4 regions of the Clostridium sp. 001 genome follow, and region 2 is predicted to be linked to each of the others. Evidence: riboswitches for the same ligand, from Rfam matches in the RefSeq annotation. Region 2 holds a riboswitch; each other region holds the start of a gene.
What was found. A riboswitch is a leader RNA that binds a small molecule or an ion and turns the genes downstream of it on or off. The one in region 2 is predicted to bind thiamine pyrophosphate.
Positions count from the first base shown of each region.

Region 1: linked by a shared signal. The riboswitch ahead of B5S50_RS05000 (sulfide-dependent adenosine diphosphate thiazole synthase) and the one ahead of thiC (phosphomethylpyrimidine synthase ThiC) in region 2 are both predicted to bind thiamine pyrophosphate.
Region 3: linked by a shared signal. The riboswitch ahead of B5S50_RS15895 (TatD family hydrolase) and the one ahead of thiC (phosphomethylpyrimidine synthase ThiC) in region 2 are both predicted to bind thiamine pyrophosphate.
Region 4: linked by a shared signal. The riboswitch ahead of tenA (thiaminase II) and the one ahead of thiC (phosphomethylpyrimidine synthase ThiC) in region 2 are both predicted to bind thiamine pyrophosphate.

Region 1 is NZ_CP020473.1:1,122,376-1,126,529, reverse strand. It holds gene B5S50_RS05015 (phosphoglycerate dehydrogenase) at 1-11, shown strand, start outside; gene B5S50_RS05010 (methyl-accepting chemotaxis protein) at 150-983, opposite strand; gene B5S50_RS05005 (YoaP domain-containing protein) at 1,222-1,977, shown strand; gene B5S50_RS05000 (sulfide-dependent adenosine diphosphate thiazole synthase) at 2,138-2,920, opposite strand; TPP riboswitch at 2,985-3,094, opposite strand; gene B5S50_RS04995 (methyl-accepting chemotaxis protein) at 3,309-4,154, shown strand, end outside.
Region 2 is NZ_CP020473.1:1,326,930-1,331,083, forward strand. It holds gene B5S50_RS21525 (amidophosphoribosyltransferase) at 1-284, opposite strand, end outside; gene thiC (phosphomethylpyrimidine synthase ThiC) at 284-1,597, opposite strand; TPP riboswitch at 1,723-1,829, opposite strand; gene B5S50_RS05950 (aminotransferase class V-fold PLP-dependent enzyme) at 2,076-3,227, shown strand; gene cbiM (cobalt transporter CbiM) at 3,274-4,154, opposite strand, start outside.
Region 3 is NZ_CP020473.1:3,407,016-3,411,169, forward strand. It holds gene B5S50_RS15885 (hypothetical protein) at 1-312, opposite strand, end outside; gene B5S50_RS15890 (LTA synthase family protein) at 492-2,342, shown strand; TPP riboswitch at 2,401-2,503, shown strand; gene B5S50_RS15895 (TatD family hydrolase) at 2,566-3,300, shown strand; gene B5S50_RS15900 (ABC transporter permease) at 3,318-4,070, shown strand; gene B5S50_RS15905 (ABC transporter substrate-binding protein) at 4,082-4,154, shown strand, end outside.
Region 4 is NZ_CP020473.1:646,644-650,797, reverse strand. It holds gene B5S50_RS02835 (MFS transporter) at 1-223, shown strand, start outside; gene B5S50_RS02830 (phosphotriesterase) at 481-1,458, shown strand; TPP riboswitch at 1,588-1,695, shown strand; gene tenA (thiaminase II) at 1,786-2,445, shown strand; gene B5S50_RS02820 (ABC transporter ATP-binding protein) at 2,450-3,202, shown strand; gene B5S50_RS02815 (ABC transporter permease) at 3,199-3,942, shown strand; gene B5S50_RS02810 (ABC transporter substrate-binding protein) at 3,939-4,154, shown strand, end outside.

The DNA of each region.
Region 1 (4,154 bases), 200 kb from region 2:
TTATTAGATAGTTATGCTATAGTCATCGGATAAAAGGACAGCATAGGGTATTTTATATATAATGCATCACCTTATACTATACAAGGGTGATGCATTATTAATTAATCACAAAATTGAGAAAAAGTTAAATGAGGTTTTTCAACCCATAATTAATGTAACTTCATATTATCAACCAATATCTGTGAATTTTCAGTGATTTGTGTTACTGCTGCAGATACTTCTTCTAATGAGCCAGCTTGAGTTGTGGCTATTTCGCCTAATTCATTTATAGTATCTATTATTACTTTCATATTATTGTTCATTTCAACAAGTGCCGAAGAGATCTTTTTGGAAGATTCACTACTATTTGATGCCAATTTTCTCATTTCTCCTGCTACTACGGAGAAACCTTTTCCGTATTCTCCAGCTCTTGAAGACTCTATTGCAGCATTGAGTCCAAGAAGGTTAGATTGTTTTGAGATGCTTTCAATTAAGGTAATAGCCTCATTGCTTTCAGTTATTAGTTTTTTTGTTACTTCAGTATTTTCTATAATATAATTTAATTTTTCAGATAATTTAACAGCATCGCTAGTAATTTCTGATATACTTGAGCTTGTTTCTTGAAGAGAACTCTTTAATTCTGAAGAGGAATTTTTAATTTTTATGAGGTCTTCTATATCTGTTGATAAAATTAATACTCCGACAACTTGGCTATCTTTATTAATTGCAGGAATTATGGTAACTTTAGCATCTATACCATGTTCATTTTTATTAAATACAGCTCTAAATGTTTCTTTTTTATTAAAAATGGTATCACTGGCACCAACATTTTTTATGAGATTCATATTAGTCTTGTCTCCGACTTTTACAGTAGATTTTTTATTTTTACTGTCTAGAGCATATATACATTTTTCTTTATCCCAAATTGTGATAACTGTATTTCCTTCAAGTGCTTCACTTATGACTGGCGCAGTATTAATCAATGATTGAAAAATTTTCTCCATTTACAATTCCTTCTCTCATAATTTTGTGAAATATTTTATTAACAATATATCATAAATTAGGTTCATTTTCTACTTTTAATAAAGAGTATATGTTTCTATTTACTGTGGATTAAGTTATACTCTTGATTATGCAGAAAATATGAATTTATAAGAAATATAACTATCAAATATGACATGCAGTTGTCATGCTATTTTTGATATATTATAAAAGAAAAATGAAATCTAGGAAGGTGCTAAAATGGAATTAATAAGGATTACGGAAGAAAATATAGAGAGAGAACATATTTGCTGTGCAATTTCAGGCAATAAAGATTGCCAGGTTGTTTCAAAAAAAGAATGGCTTAAGAAACGTTTTAAAGAAGGTCTGGTATTTTTAAAAGGAAATGTAAGGGGAAAGTGTTTTATAGAATATGTGCCAGCAGAAAATGCATGGTGTCCTATTGAGGCAAAGGGCTATATGTTTATTGACTGTCTGTGGGTATCAGGGCGATTTAAAGGAAAGGGATATTCAAATGAACTTTTGAATGCCTGTATTTCTGATAGTAGGGAAAAAGGAAAATTAGGGTTAGTCATATTGTCTGCTAAAAAGAAAATTCCCTATATTTCAGATCCTAAGTATTTAAAATATAAGAAATTTCAATTGGCTGATACTTCAGAGCCTTTCTATGAATTATTCTATTTGCCATTTAGTGAAAATGCACCTAAACCATGTTTTATGAAGCATATAAAAATACCTTCAATTAAAGAACAAGGTTTTGTTTTGTACTATTCAAATCAGTGTCCGTTTACTGCAAAGTATGTTCCTATTATTGAAAAGGTTGCTTCCGAGAAAAAAATTGCATTTAAATCAATACGATTTAAATCAACTAAAGAAGCAAGAATGTCCCCAGCGCCATTTACTACGTATAGTTTGTTTTATAATGGCAAGTTTGTTACAAATGAAATCCTATCAGATAAGACATTTGAGAAAATGATACATAAGGTTATAGATTAAATATCAATGAATTTTACTTAGTGGGAGTGTTACGGTAGCCATCAGATAAGAGCACCCTGTAAGATTATACACGATATCATTTCTGTGTATATCCGTGCAGGGTACATTTTTATTTTAAATATTAAATAAATTAATTAATTAACCTATGCATGTCCATATGTTAACAATTTTTTATTTTCTTTATTAACTCTTTGGCAACTTTCTGTCCTGAAATTAACATGCCTCCAAAAATTGGTCCCATTCTTTGACCACCAAAAGTTGCATTGGCAGCCATACCAGATACATAAAGGCCAGGGTAAACTTCACGAGTATTTTCAACCACCTGTTCTTCTCCGCGATTTGCCCACATTGGCTTTTCGCCTTCCAAAGTTCCATTAGGCGTGTTTAAAACATTTCCCATTCTGGTTACTAATTTATTGACAACTGATGCATCATGTCCGGTAGCATCAAGAACATACTTTGATTCTATCATTATAGGATCAATAGGCATTCTTGTTTTTTCAACAGCGGCCCAATTAATAACTAGACCTGAAATACATTTATCCTTAACTATTACATCTTCTACTGTAATCAAATTTAATATTCTGGCTCCGGCTTGTGCTGCATTGAAAGTAAGTCCAGAAACACATTCAATGGAATCAGCTGTATAGTAATTTTCTTCATATTTTTTGTATCCAATGTTAGATTCATCAAGGATGCTTTTAGCACTTTCTTGAATAACGATCTGATTCATCATCATACCGCCGCCCCACATGCCGCCGCCAATACTCAAGCTGCGCTCTAAAAGGGTTGTTTTAATTCCAGCTTTAGCAAGATAGCTTGCAGCTACTAAACCTGAAGGCCCTCCTCCAACAATAATTACATCTGAATGTAAAACATCCTCTAGTTTATTTTTGTAAGTATCAATAATGGCCTTTGAAATTTTTGTGTCTTCTAAGTACATTTTTCTTTACTCCTTTACTATATAAATTTATAAATTAAAAAGCACACCCGTAGAAACAGGTGTGCTAAATATTTTAAACCTTCCCTACGCGGACATTACTCCGATCAAGTTATAAGAGTCAGGTACTTACTAGTCCTTTCTCAGCCCAAAACATGAGCTCCCCATTAAAATATAGTTACTATTTTGTTTTTATTACTTTTAGTATCATTAATAATATTTAAGCATTACTAACAATTCCTATAATACCACTTATATGTAACTTTGTTAATATAAATTTTTACTGTTAAAAATAAATAGTCTATGTTTAAGCTATTACTATTTATTTAAATCTAATTTTTAAAATAACTATACATTATATTTATTTTGTTTAATACGAGGAGGGACTCTAATGAGCTTTTTGAAAAATGCAAGAGTAAAAGTAAGATTACTTATTTCCTATTTAATTGTGGCTGTATTGATTTTAATTGTAGGAATAGTGGGAACAATATCTTTAAAGAAGGTTTCAAGTAATTCCCAGAATATGTACAATCAAAACATGCAGATTGTTTATAAGTTATCCGATATGAATAGGAATTTATCTGATATAAGATCAGATACTTTAAAGATGGTTTATCAAAAGAGTGATATAAAAAGGCAAGATGCTGAAAAAGATATAAATGCCAAAGAGAGCAATAATGCCGAATATGTTAAAACTCTTGATACATTTGAAATGGACGCTTCAGAAAAGAGTACTTGGGAAACATTTAAAAGTCAATTGAAAAGTTATAAGGATGAAGTTGAAAATATCGATAATTTTTCATCAAAAAAAGACTACGAATCCGCGGAAAATGAACTGCTAAGTAAAGCTACGCCTACGAGAGAAAACATGTCTAAAAGTTTAAATGATTTAATAAGCTTAAACCTCAATTATGCAAAAAACAATAATCAAAACAATACAAAATTATATAATATGTCAAGTGTAATAATGGCTATATTGATAATTTTTGGATTTGCTCTTGCAATATTGATAGGGCTACTTACATCAAATGACATAAACAAGGTACTTCATGACTTACTTAATTTTGCACATAAACTAGAGAAATATGATTTATCATATAAATCTTCAATTACTAGAAAAGACGAATTTGGAGAAACTGCAGCTGCGCTTACAAATGCTAGAGACAATATAAAAAAGCTCATTCACAATATAATGGAAAATTCTCAGGATATGAGTGCGGCCAGCGAAGAATTATCT
Region 2 (4,154 bases):
TCTGCATTAGTTATATTTCCATTATGTGCAATAGCAATTTTCCCTTTAAGCTCTTGTAATTTCTCCACATCAAATACCTGAGAAACTAATCCCATACCTTTATAGCAGTTAATCTGTTCTCCATCTGAAATTGCTATTCCTGCACTTTCCTGTCCTCTATGTTGAAGAGCCGAAAGGCCATAATACATGATATTACCTAAGTAAATATCTTCATTGGAAAATACGCCAAAAATTCCACAAGCCTCTTTCGGCTTATCTTCTTGAATTCCTTTAAGCTCGTACATCAATCATCATCTCTTAAAACATTTAAATTTTTTCCTTCCATAACCTTATTCATATTTCTAACAGCACACATTTTTCCACACATAGTACATGTATGTTCACCTTCTGGTTTTGATTCTTCTCTATATCTTCTTGCCTTTTCTGGATCTATAGATAAATCAAATATTTTTTTCCAATTAAGCTCTCTTCTAGCTTTACTCATAGCATTATCCCAGTCTCTTGCACCTTTTATTCCCTTTGCAATATCTCCTGCATGAGCTGCAATTTTAGTAGCTATGATTCCTTCTTTCATATCTTCTAAGTTTGGAAGTCTTAAATGTTCTGCTGGAGTTACATAACATAGAAAATCTGCTCCTGAAGATGCAGCTATTGCTCCTCCTATAGCTGATGTAATGTGATCATAACCTGGTGCTATGTCTGTAACTAAAGGTCCTAACACATAAAATGGTGCATTATGACACAATTTCTTTTCTATCTGCATATTTGCTTTTATTTCATCTAAACTCATATGCCCTGGTCCTTCTATCATAACTTGTACATTTCTCTTCCAAGCTCTTTTTGCAAGCTCTCCTAAAGTCATAAGCTCCTTAATTTGTGAAGCATCTGTAGAATCCTTTATAGCACCTGGTCTGCAAGCATCTCCTAAACTTATAGTTACATCATATTTTTCACATATATCTAAAACCTTATCAAAATGCTCGTAAAAAGGATTTTCTTTTCCATTTAATTCCATCCATGCATATATTAAAGCTCCACCTCTGGATACAATATTCATAAGTCTTTCATTTCTCTTAAAAATTGCTGCAGTCTCTCTATTTATACCTGCATGAATAGTCATAAAATCCACACCATTTTGCGCATGTTTTTCGATTACACCTAAAAGTTCTTCTTCAGTTATGTCTTTTAATTCTTTGTCATAAAATCCCACTGCATCATACATAGGCACTGTTCCTATCATAGCAGGTGACATTTCTACTAGTTTAGTTCTAAATTCTTCAGTTTTTCCAAAGCAACTTAAATCCATTATAGCTTCTGCTTTCATTTCTAAAGCTGTCTTAACCTTTTCTAGTTCGTCCTCTATGCAATTGCAGTCCTTTGAAATTCCCAAGTTTACATTTATCTTAGTTTTAAGGTATTGTCCCACACCTTCTGGATCTAATGATTTATGATTTTTATTAGCTGGTATTACAACTGCACCCTGTGCAACTAATTCCATTAGTTGTAGTGGTTTCATATTTTCTTTAGCAGCTACCCTTCCCATTTCCTTTGTAATTATGCCTTTTTTAGCAACATCCATTTGTGTCGTGTAATTCATTTTAAACATCTCCCTTAACATATTTTTCAAAAACTATGTTAAATAAAAAAGGAGGTGATTCTAAATCTCCCTCATATTCATCTTTATATAAATAAAAAAATGCAACCTTATAAAGTTGCATTTTAAAACTATATAAAGCTCTTCCCTACGCTGGAATTATCCAGATCAGGTATGAGGGTCAGAACTAACAGTTCTATCTCAGCCTATAACATAGACCCCCCTAGATTATTTAATTTTACATGTAAATTATATCATATATGTTTAATTTTTTAAACTGTACATTTTTATACCTTCAATAAGTAATTGGAGATTTACACCCAAATACCCCTTTAACTTCTTATAATAAAGTTATAATATAATTATAAGGTTTATAAAAAGATCCAGATTTATATACATTAACATTTTAATTAAAAATTGATAATGTTGAATTAATTATATTTTATAAATCTAGGAAACCTAAAGAAAGGAGATAATCGTATTGGGAATTTATTTAGACAATGCTGCTACATCTTATCCAAAACCACCTGCAGTTGTAGATGCAATTTCAAATTTTATGAAGAACATAGGGGCCACTGCAGGAAGAGGAGCTTACAAATCAGCTATTGAAGCTGATAGACTTATATTTAACTGCAGAGATAATATATGTAAGTTATTTAACGGTAAAGACCCATCTAACATAATCTTTACTTATAATATAACAGATTCACTTAATCTAGTAATAAATGGGATCTTAAGTCAAGGAGATCATGTTATCACAAGTAGCTTGGAGCATAATTCTGTATGGAGGCCCTTAAAAACTCTTGAACGGGACATAGGTATAGAAATATCTACGCTTCCCTGTACAAATGAAGGAATATCAAAAGCCTGTGATATAGAAAAATTAATAAAGAAAAATACTAAGCTAATTGTATTCACTCATGCTTCTAACGTGCTTGGAACTATTCAACCTATAAGGGAAATAGGAGCTATAGCCAGGAAACATAAAATTCTATTTTTAGTAGATAGTGCCCAGACAGCTGGAGCTTACCCTATAGATGTACAAAAAGACAACATAGATATTCTTGCTTTCACAGGTCATAAAAGTCTTTTGGGACCTACTGGCACAGGAGGACTTTTAATAAATTGCAATACTAATTGTATAAGGCCATTAAAATCTGGAGGAACTGGTGAGGATTCCAAAAATCCATATCAACCTGATTATTATCCTAATAAATTAGAAGCAGGCACCTTAAATGTAGCTGGAATAGTTGGTTTAGGAGAAGGAATTAAATACATATATGATCTAGGGATACACAAGATAAGAGATAAAGAAAATGAAATAATTGAGTATGCCCTTAAGAGATTAGAGGAAGTTCCAGGAATTCATATATATGGCCCAAAAGATGCGAAAAAAATAGTAGGTGTTATTTCATTTAATATAGAGAATACGTCTGGTGAAGATATTGCTTTTAAGCTGGATAAGGAATATGACATAATGATAAGAGTTGGATTTCATTGTGCTCCAACAGCCCACAGGATAATGGGGACTTATGAAATTGGTGCTATTAGAATAGGTATTGGATATTTTAATAAAAAGCAAGATATAGATGCATTAGTAAATGCTTTAAAAAATATAGTTTCTGAAAAATAAGTAAAAACCCCCTTTAACTTTTGTATAAAAGGGGTTTTTACTTATTTTATTTATTAGCAGTAGTATTTTTATTATCTACATCTACGGCGTTTTTTCTTAAAGAAGATATTACTTTAAATACAATCATTATAAGTGCTATTCCTGCCACTGCTGAAATAATGTAACCTACAACGTCATTCATTCCTTTTATAGAATAATCCGATGCAATAGCATTATAGTGCATTCCATTTTGAAATCCTTTAGGTATATATCCTATAAGAGATTTAATACCATCTGAATCCCATTCACCAAATGCATCTCCGGAAGCTAAAAGTCCCAAAGGGCATAAAACTACAAGAGCTGCCAAAAGTCCATAAAGTGGTTTTTTGCTTCCACCTTTATTTTCATATATCACATCCGGTGACATTTTCTTAACATAAGCATATACTGCTGCAGTTATTGCTCCCTCAAGTATTCCTACTAAAAGATGAGTTCCTACCATTGCCGGTACAGTTATTTTTAAAGGATAAGGACAATAAAGTGCTTTTCCAGCTGCATCTGTAAATAATAAAGGCTGTAGGCCAAATTCAACAGATGCCATAAAAGATGCCGCCACAATTCCTACATACGATCCTATAAAAGCTGCAATATATTCCCCTTTAGGGCTCTTCAGTTTACCTTTTATAATGCTGTATAGAGTATATCCTACAAAAGGCATTATAAAAGCCATGTTAAAAGTATTAGCTCCAAAAGCAAGTATTCCTCCATCCCCAAAGAAAAGTGCCTGTATAAGTAGTGCTATAGTAACTGCAATAGTGGCTGCATAAGGTCCAAGTAAAATTGCTATCAAAGTTGCCCCTACTGCATGAGCTGTTGTTCCTCCCGGTATAGGTACATTAAACATCATTATAAGAAAAGAAAATGCTCCGCAAACACCTAGCATAGGCA
Region 3 (4,154 bases), 2.1 Mb from region 2:
TCCTTTTTTCTCACTTGACTTATCCTCACTAGGTTCAATTTTATTTGGAACTTCTTCATTAATATGTTCTTCAATATGTTCTACTTGTTTATTTTGTTCTTCTAATTCCTTCTTTTTCTGTTCTTCTTCAAATCTTGCTTTTTCGTCCTCAAGCCTTTTTTGTTCTTCTAATTTTTTATTTTTAAGCTCTTCAAGTTTTTTCTCTTCTTCTAAATTTTTATTTTTAAGTTCTTCCAAAAATTGTTTTTTGTCTTCTTCATTTACTGAGAGTTCTTCTATATTATCTTCTATGTTATCTTCTTTTTCTCCCATTAAAAATACAACCTCCTAATTCTTTTAACTTCTTCGTAATAAATATATTATGCTACACTATGGCATTTATGTAAATAGGTACGAAAAAATACTTTCATTTTGTTAACATATTGTTTTATAATTATACATATTAGTTTCATTAATTTTAGGATTACAAATGTCCATAGGGGGAAAGTAATGTGGATAAAATTAAATCTTTTTTTACAAATTTTATAGATGTAATTTTTTTTGTAATTGTAGTAATGTTTAAAATATTAGTATATGGAAAACATATGAGTTCATTTAAAAGCTCATTTATTCCAGCATTAGCTTCAGTATTTGTCTTGGTATCCATTGCCTGCATTTTTAAAACCAGAGGTCGTGCTAGATTTTTGTATATATGTAATTGTATTATAAGTATATTCATAGTTAGTGACCTGATCTATTATAAGTATTTTAAAGATATCATATCTGTATCTGTTCTGATAAGCGGATTTCAATTAAATGCAGTAAAATCTAGTGTTGCTAATCTACTGGACTTTAAAGATTTTTTATATCTTTTTGATATTGTATTTATAATTCCATTTATAAATAGGTATTTGGCAGGCCACAATAGGAAGCTTTCTACAAAAGTTAGAATATCAATGTTTTTAGTATTTATTTTAGTAGGTATTTTTATTGATTTCAAAAGCTTTTACGTTTTATCAAAAGAACAACCAAGACTTCTTACAACTATGTATAATAAAGTGTATATAGCAAAAAAATTGGGTACAGTAAATTATCACTGCCTGGATATTTATAATTGTGTTTCTGCTAATATAAATAGACTAACTCCCGTGTCTAAGGACAAGTTTCAGGCTATAGAGTATTTTATAGATAAAAGCAAGTCCAGTCATGAGAATTTAAATGGAATCGGACAAGGTAAAAACTTGATAATGATACAGGTAGAAGCACTTCAAGGATTTGTTATAAATTCTTCTGTAAATGGAAAGGAGATAACCCCGAATTTAAATAGATGGATATCACGTTCAGAATATTTTGATAATTTTTACTATCAGGTGGCAGCTGGAGGAACTTCTGATGCGGAATTTATGACAAACAATTCACTTTATCCTGCATCAGCAGGTGCAGCTTATTTGCTTTACTCTGGCAATGAATACAATGCAATGCCGAAAAATTTTAAGGGTAAAGGTTATTACACTGCAGCTTTACACGGATTTAGGGAAAGCTTTTGGAATAGGAATGTAATGTATAGAAAATTTGGCTTTGATAATTTTTATGGTGAAAAAAGTTATAAGCAAAATGAGTCTATAGGACTTGGTTTAAGTGATAAATCTTTTTTAACTCAATCTGTGGAGAAGTTAAAAAAGATGAAAAGCCCATACTATGCTTTTTTAATAACTCTAACAAGTCATTTCCCTTATGATGATGTAAATAAATATGGGGACTTTGATGTAGGAGATTATAAAGGAAGTCTTATTGGAAATTACATGAAGGCAGTACATTATACAGATGAACAGCTTGGAATGTTCTTAGATGAACTAGATAAAAATGGTACTTTAAAAAATTCAATAGTTGTACTATATGGAGATCATTATGCAATACCTAAAGATAAACAAGATCAGCTTTTTAACTTTTTGAAGACGAGTCCTAAATCTGATTTAGAGTGGGAAAAGCTTCAAAAGGTTCCTATGTTTATTCATTTCCCTGATGAATCTGTGAAAGGAGTAAACCATGTTTATGGAGGTCAGATGGACATATATCCTACGGTATGCAATTTATTTAAACTTAAGGAAGAAGACATGCTTGGTAAAGACCTCTTTAATCCTGAGAGCGAAAGAGTTACATTTAGAAATGGTTCTTTTATAGATAAAGATTGTTACTATTCTTCACAAGATGATATTTATTATGATGTAAATACGGGAAATAAAATTTCTAAAAGTGATAAACTTCAAAAAGAAGAAGATTACATATTGAATCAGCTTGGTTATTCAGATTATATTTTGAGACATAATTTAATTAAAAAACTAAATTTGGACAAGAGCAAATAATATATTTACATTTATTTGGATAAGTGTTAGTATAAAAATGTAATTAATCTAAAATTATTTATAGTGCCAGGGGTGCCATTTGTGCTGAGAAAAGTGAAAACTTTAACCCTTTGAACCTGATTCGGGTAACGCCGACGTAGGAAAGCTACTTTAATATTGGATTCAAAGCACTGTTTTTATAATAGTGCTTTTTATTTTTGTTAAAGTATAGGGAGAGAATAAAATGTTTGTAGATGCGCATAATCATATGGATTTTTATAAAGACAATTTAAGTAATGCAATTGATAGTATAAATTACAGCAATATCAAAACCTTGGGATGTTCTATGGATTTAGAGAGTTATATATTTACAAAAAAATTAAGTAAAGATAATAAAAATATAACTCCATGTTTTGGAATACATCCCTGGGAGGCACATAAAAACTACAAGGATTTAGATAAGTTCGATGATTATGTAAAGGAATGTAAAATTGTTGGAGAAATAGGGCTTGACTACTATTGGGTTTTGGAGAAAGAAAAATATCCTTATATGAATCTAGTATTTGAATACTTTTTAGGTAAAGCTAAGAAATATGACAAAATAACAAACATTCATACTAAAGGAGCAGAAAAGGAGGTATTGGATTATATAAGAAAATATGATTTAAGAACACCTATAATTCATTGGTATAGTGGAGATTTGAATATACTAAAAAAGCTTTTGGAGTATGGGTGTTATTTTACAATAAGTGTTGATATAGGATATTCTAAACTTACAGATGAGATAGTAAAGATTCTTCCTCTAGGCAGAATTTTAACAGAAACTGATGGTCCTAATTCACTTGAATGGGTGAATAAAAAATATGGATATCCATCTGAAGTTATAAATATTGTAAGAAAAATTTCTTTAATAAAGAATCTCCAGTTTGAAGAAGTTAGAGAAAAAATTTATGACAATTTTAATAAATTAAAATTATAGACTGAAGGTGCTTGTATATGGAAAAAACAAAAAACATTCAAAGTAAAATATATCCTATAGCTACAATAGTAATAGTTGTACTTATATGGCAGTTAACAATAAACTTTGCCCATGTTCCTCAGTATATTATTCCTTCTCCGCTGGATATTTTAAAAACTCTTGTATCAGATTTTCAAAATATAATGGAAAATACTCAAACTACATTGTACGAGTCTTTTATAGGTTTTTTTATATCTATAATATTTTCCTTTATATTAGCTGTAATAATGGATAGTTTTGAAATTGTGAGAAAGTCAATATATCCTATTTTACTAATATCTCAAACTATTCCAACTATAGCAATTGCGCCTTTGTTTATAATATGGTTTGGATTTGGGGTACTTCCTAAAATAATAGTAGTGGTAATGGTATGCTTTTTCCCGATAGTTGTAAGCCTCGTAGATGGCTTTGAGAAAGTAGACAGGGATTATATAAATTTATTTAGCACTATGAAAGCCTCAAAGTTACAGACATTTTATCACTTAAAGCTTCCCTATGCTATGGTGAATTTTTTTTCAGGCTTAAAAATAGCAGCAACTTATATGATAATGTCTGCAATTATAGGTGAATGGCTTGGAGGAGATAATGGCATTGGGGTATATATGGTAAGGGCAAAAAATGCCTATCAATTGGACAAGGTTTTTGCTTCAATTTTAGTCATTGTTATCGTAAGCATTATAATAATCTATATTATAGATTTTATAGGTAAAAAAATAATACATTGGAAATAGAGGGGACGAATATGAAAAAAAATAAAATTATATTTTTAGTATTAACTGTGTTTATTGTAAGCTTAGTATTCGCAGGATGTGGAA
Region 4 (4,154 bases), 680 kb from region 2:
TCCTGCAGATGTTGCACCAAACAGTAATATGATTGCTACCATAGGTGCTGTACAAAATGCTGCGGCTAATATCGCTGGAATCGTTTGCCCAATTCTGATTGGCGTATTGATCGGCATTAGCAATTCTTATGCGTTGCCATTTATTATATCGGGTATTGTTGCTCTCATTGGAGCATTTGCTTATTTGATTATGCCAGAATTGAAGCCTATGAAATTAGATTAAGCAACTATAATCTTCTATACTAACGGAGTTTATCATATCTTCTGTAGTTTTAACTTTTATATGATAGACTTCGTATTCTTTTGATATCGTTTGCTAGAATAAACGCGATCATTTGTTCCAGCAATATTATTATCAGTAGATATGAGTTCAATTATAATTTTTTAATATTTTTATCTTATATGAAAAGATTAAACGCATACAAATATTAATGTAAATGTATTTTTAAATGTTAATAATCAAAAAAGGAGGAGATAATTTTGAAGATAATAAGGACAGTTTTGGGAGATATTTTACCAGAGGAAATGGGGGTAACTGATTCACATGATCATTTAATTAGAAGTGGTGGACCAGAAGTAGATGAAGATCCAAGTTTTCTTATGGATAGTGTACCTAGTGCAATAAAAGAGTTCTCATCTTTTGCTGATGCTGGTGGAAAAACTATGGTTTGTATGGATCCTATAGGCTGTGGAAGAAATGTAAAATCAATGCTTAAAGTAGCTGAAGCAGTAAAAGACAGAGGACATATTATAATGACAACTGGATTTCATAAAGGCATACGTTATGATAAAAGGACATCATGGCTTGCAACAGTTAATATTGATAAAATAGTTGAAATGATGGTAGCTGAAATAGAAGTAGGAATGGATATTCACAGTTATAATGGGCCTGTAGTTGAACGTACAAAAGCTCGTGCAGGTTTAATAAAAGCAGGTACGGGGTATAGATTGATATCCAAGCTTGAACAAAAAGCATTGGAAGTAGCTGCATTAACCCAACAGGAAACTGGATGTGCGATTTCAGTACATGTGGATCTTGGAACAATGGCCTGGGAAGTAGCCAGGTTATTAAAAGCATATGGAGCAAACACTGATAAAGTTATACTGTGCCATCTTCAAAGAAATCCTGATATATATTATTACGAGAAAGTACTTAATGAAGGTGTCAATATATGTTTTGATGGACCGAATAAAGTTAAATATGCTCCTGATAGTTTATTAGCCGAGAATATGATTTCACTTGTAAATAAAGGATATGGCAAACAACTTTTATTGTCTATGGATGCAGGATTTATGGATGGACTTTGGAGTTATATGGAAGACGAGGGTATGGCAAACGGTATAGATTATATGCTTACACGTTTCGTACCTTTATTAAAACAAATTGGAATGGAAGATAAGGCATTAAACTACATTTTGAAAGATAATCCAGCTAGAATTTTTGCTATTGATAAATAATAATTAAATTATTGTATAATTTAAGCAAAAGAGGCTGTTACGTTAATTGCGTGACAGCTTTAGCATTGACCAACTTTTGCTATTGTAGTAATATAAATATTGTATTGATAATGTAAAAATTAAATAGATTTAGTATCCCAGGGGGGCTGGTGTTACCGGCTGAGAGTAAGAATATAATTCTTAGACCCTATACCTGATCTGGTTAATGCCAGCGTAGGAAGAGGTTTTTATGTAATTGATAAATAAAGGTACAAACTTCCTAAGAGGTTTGTACCTTTTATTTTCAATTAATAATGTGTCTGTCGGATGAAAAAGGAGAAACTTATTATGAAAACATCTATGAAATTATACGAAAGCGTAAAAGACATATGGAATTCTTACTATGAACATCCATTTGTAAAGGGAATAGGAGAGGGAAACTTAGAAATAGATAAATTCAAATTTTATATGATTCAAGATTACATATATCTTTTAGATTATGCGAAAGTGTATGCCTTAGGGGTGATAAAATCCAGTGAAGAAAGCATAATGCAGGGGTTCTCAAATATGGTGGACAATATATTAAATGGAGAAATGAATATTCATAGGCATTATATGAAAAAAATAGGCATTAAAAAAGAGGAAATAGAAAATGCTAAAGCTTCTATTGAAAATATTTCGTATACAAGCTATATGCTGTCTGTATCTCAAATGGGAGATTTAATGGATTTAACTACTTCTCTTTTAGCTTGTATGTGGAGTTACTATTTAATTGGTAAAAAGTTGAGTAAAATAGATGGGTCACTGGACAATGAGTTCTATGGACAGTGGATAAAAGGGTATATATCTAGTGATTATGAAAAGGAGACTAAGTGGGTGATAGATTTGTTAGATTATTTGACAGAAAATATATCGGAAAAGAAATTTAACAGGTTAAAGGAAATATTTATAAATACAAGCAAGTATGAATATATGTTCTGGGATATGGCTTATAACGAGGGGATGTGAAATCATGCTGGAATTTAAAAATGTAAGCTTCAAATACGAGGAAGATCCTGATTTCATTATAAAAAATCTCAATTTTAATGTAGATAAAGGGGAATTTATAAGTATAGTAGGTCCTAGTGGATGTGGGAAAAGTACTGTACTTAGACTTATTTGCAAGCTAGAAAAGGCTTTTGAAGGAGATATAGTTTTAAAAGATAAAAATATAAATGATTTAAAAGGTTATATAGGATATATGCCGCAAAATGATCTTCTTATACCCTGGCGAACTATACTTCAAAATGTATATCTTCCCCTTGAAGTTAAAGGTGAAAATTTGAAAGAGGCACAGGTTCAAGCAGAAAAAATGTTAAAGGATTTTGGACTTGAAAAATATAAAAATAAATACCCGAAGGATTTATCAGGAGGCATGCGGCAGAGGGCGTCTTTTGCAAGAACTCTCCTTACGGGAGCAGAAGTGTTGCTTTTGGATGAACCTTTCAGTGCATTAGATGCTATAACAAGAGTTTCTATGCAGGAATGGCTCATTGATAAATGGTTAGCTTTAGATAAAACTATATTATTTATAACCCATGATGTAGAAGAAGCTCTTTTTTTATCAACTAAGATATTTGTTACATCTGAAACTCCAATAAGAAAATTTAAAGAAATAAAAGTGCCTCTCAACTATCCGAGGACTAGAAGTATGATAGACACACCTCCTATATTAAAGATAAAAGAGGAACTTATAAATGAACTAAAAAAGGGGGTTAGGCTGTGAAAAGGTATAGATCATCCATAATAGTTGCTGTATTGTTTTTTGCAATATGGCAGGCTCTAGCAATGTATATAGATGCAATGTATATACTGCCTTCTCCTACTGCTATTTTAGAAAAAATATGGGAACTTAAAGATATTTTATTTTTAGTACACCTTCCTGCCACTCTTTTGATTACTATTGAGGGACTTTTAATATCTATAGTGCTTGGGGTAGTGCTTTCTGTGGCTATGAATATAAGTGAAAGAATACAAAGAGCTCTTTATCCAATTGTAATTGTAACTCAAACAGTTCCAATTACTGCACTTGCACCTATATTCATACTTTGGTTTGGATATGGTATATGGAGTAAGGTACTTGTAACGGTACTTATAACATTTTTTCCTATAACTATAAATGTATATGATGGACTTCGTTCTACAAGAAAAGATATGGAAGAACTTTTAATCACCTATGGTGCTAGTAAAAAAGATATATTTATGAAGTTAAAGTTTCCAGCTTCACTTCCTTACTTTTTTTCTGCACTTAAAATGGCAGTACCTTTAAGTGTAGTGGGGGCAGCTGTAAGTGAGTGGCTTGGAGCAGAAGCAGGTCTTGGATATTTTAGTAAGAGAATGATGACACAAATGGATGGGGCAGGAGTGTTTGCACCTATTGTCATATTATCACTAGCTGCTCTAATTTTAGTGGAAATATTAAATGTTTTAGAAAATAAAATAGTAAAATGGAGGAATGAAGTATGAAAAAAAATAAATATTTATCTCTTGTAATGGCATTTTTACTGACAGCTGTTATATTAGGAGGGTGTGGAAATAGCAGTGATTCATCAAAAGGTAAAGATGGTAAGTTAGAAAATGTGGATTTAGTACTTGATTGGTATCCAAATGCAATACATAGTTTTATATATGCTGCTATTAAAAATGGGTACTATAAGGAAGAAGGACTTAACGTAAAT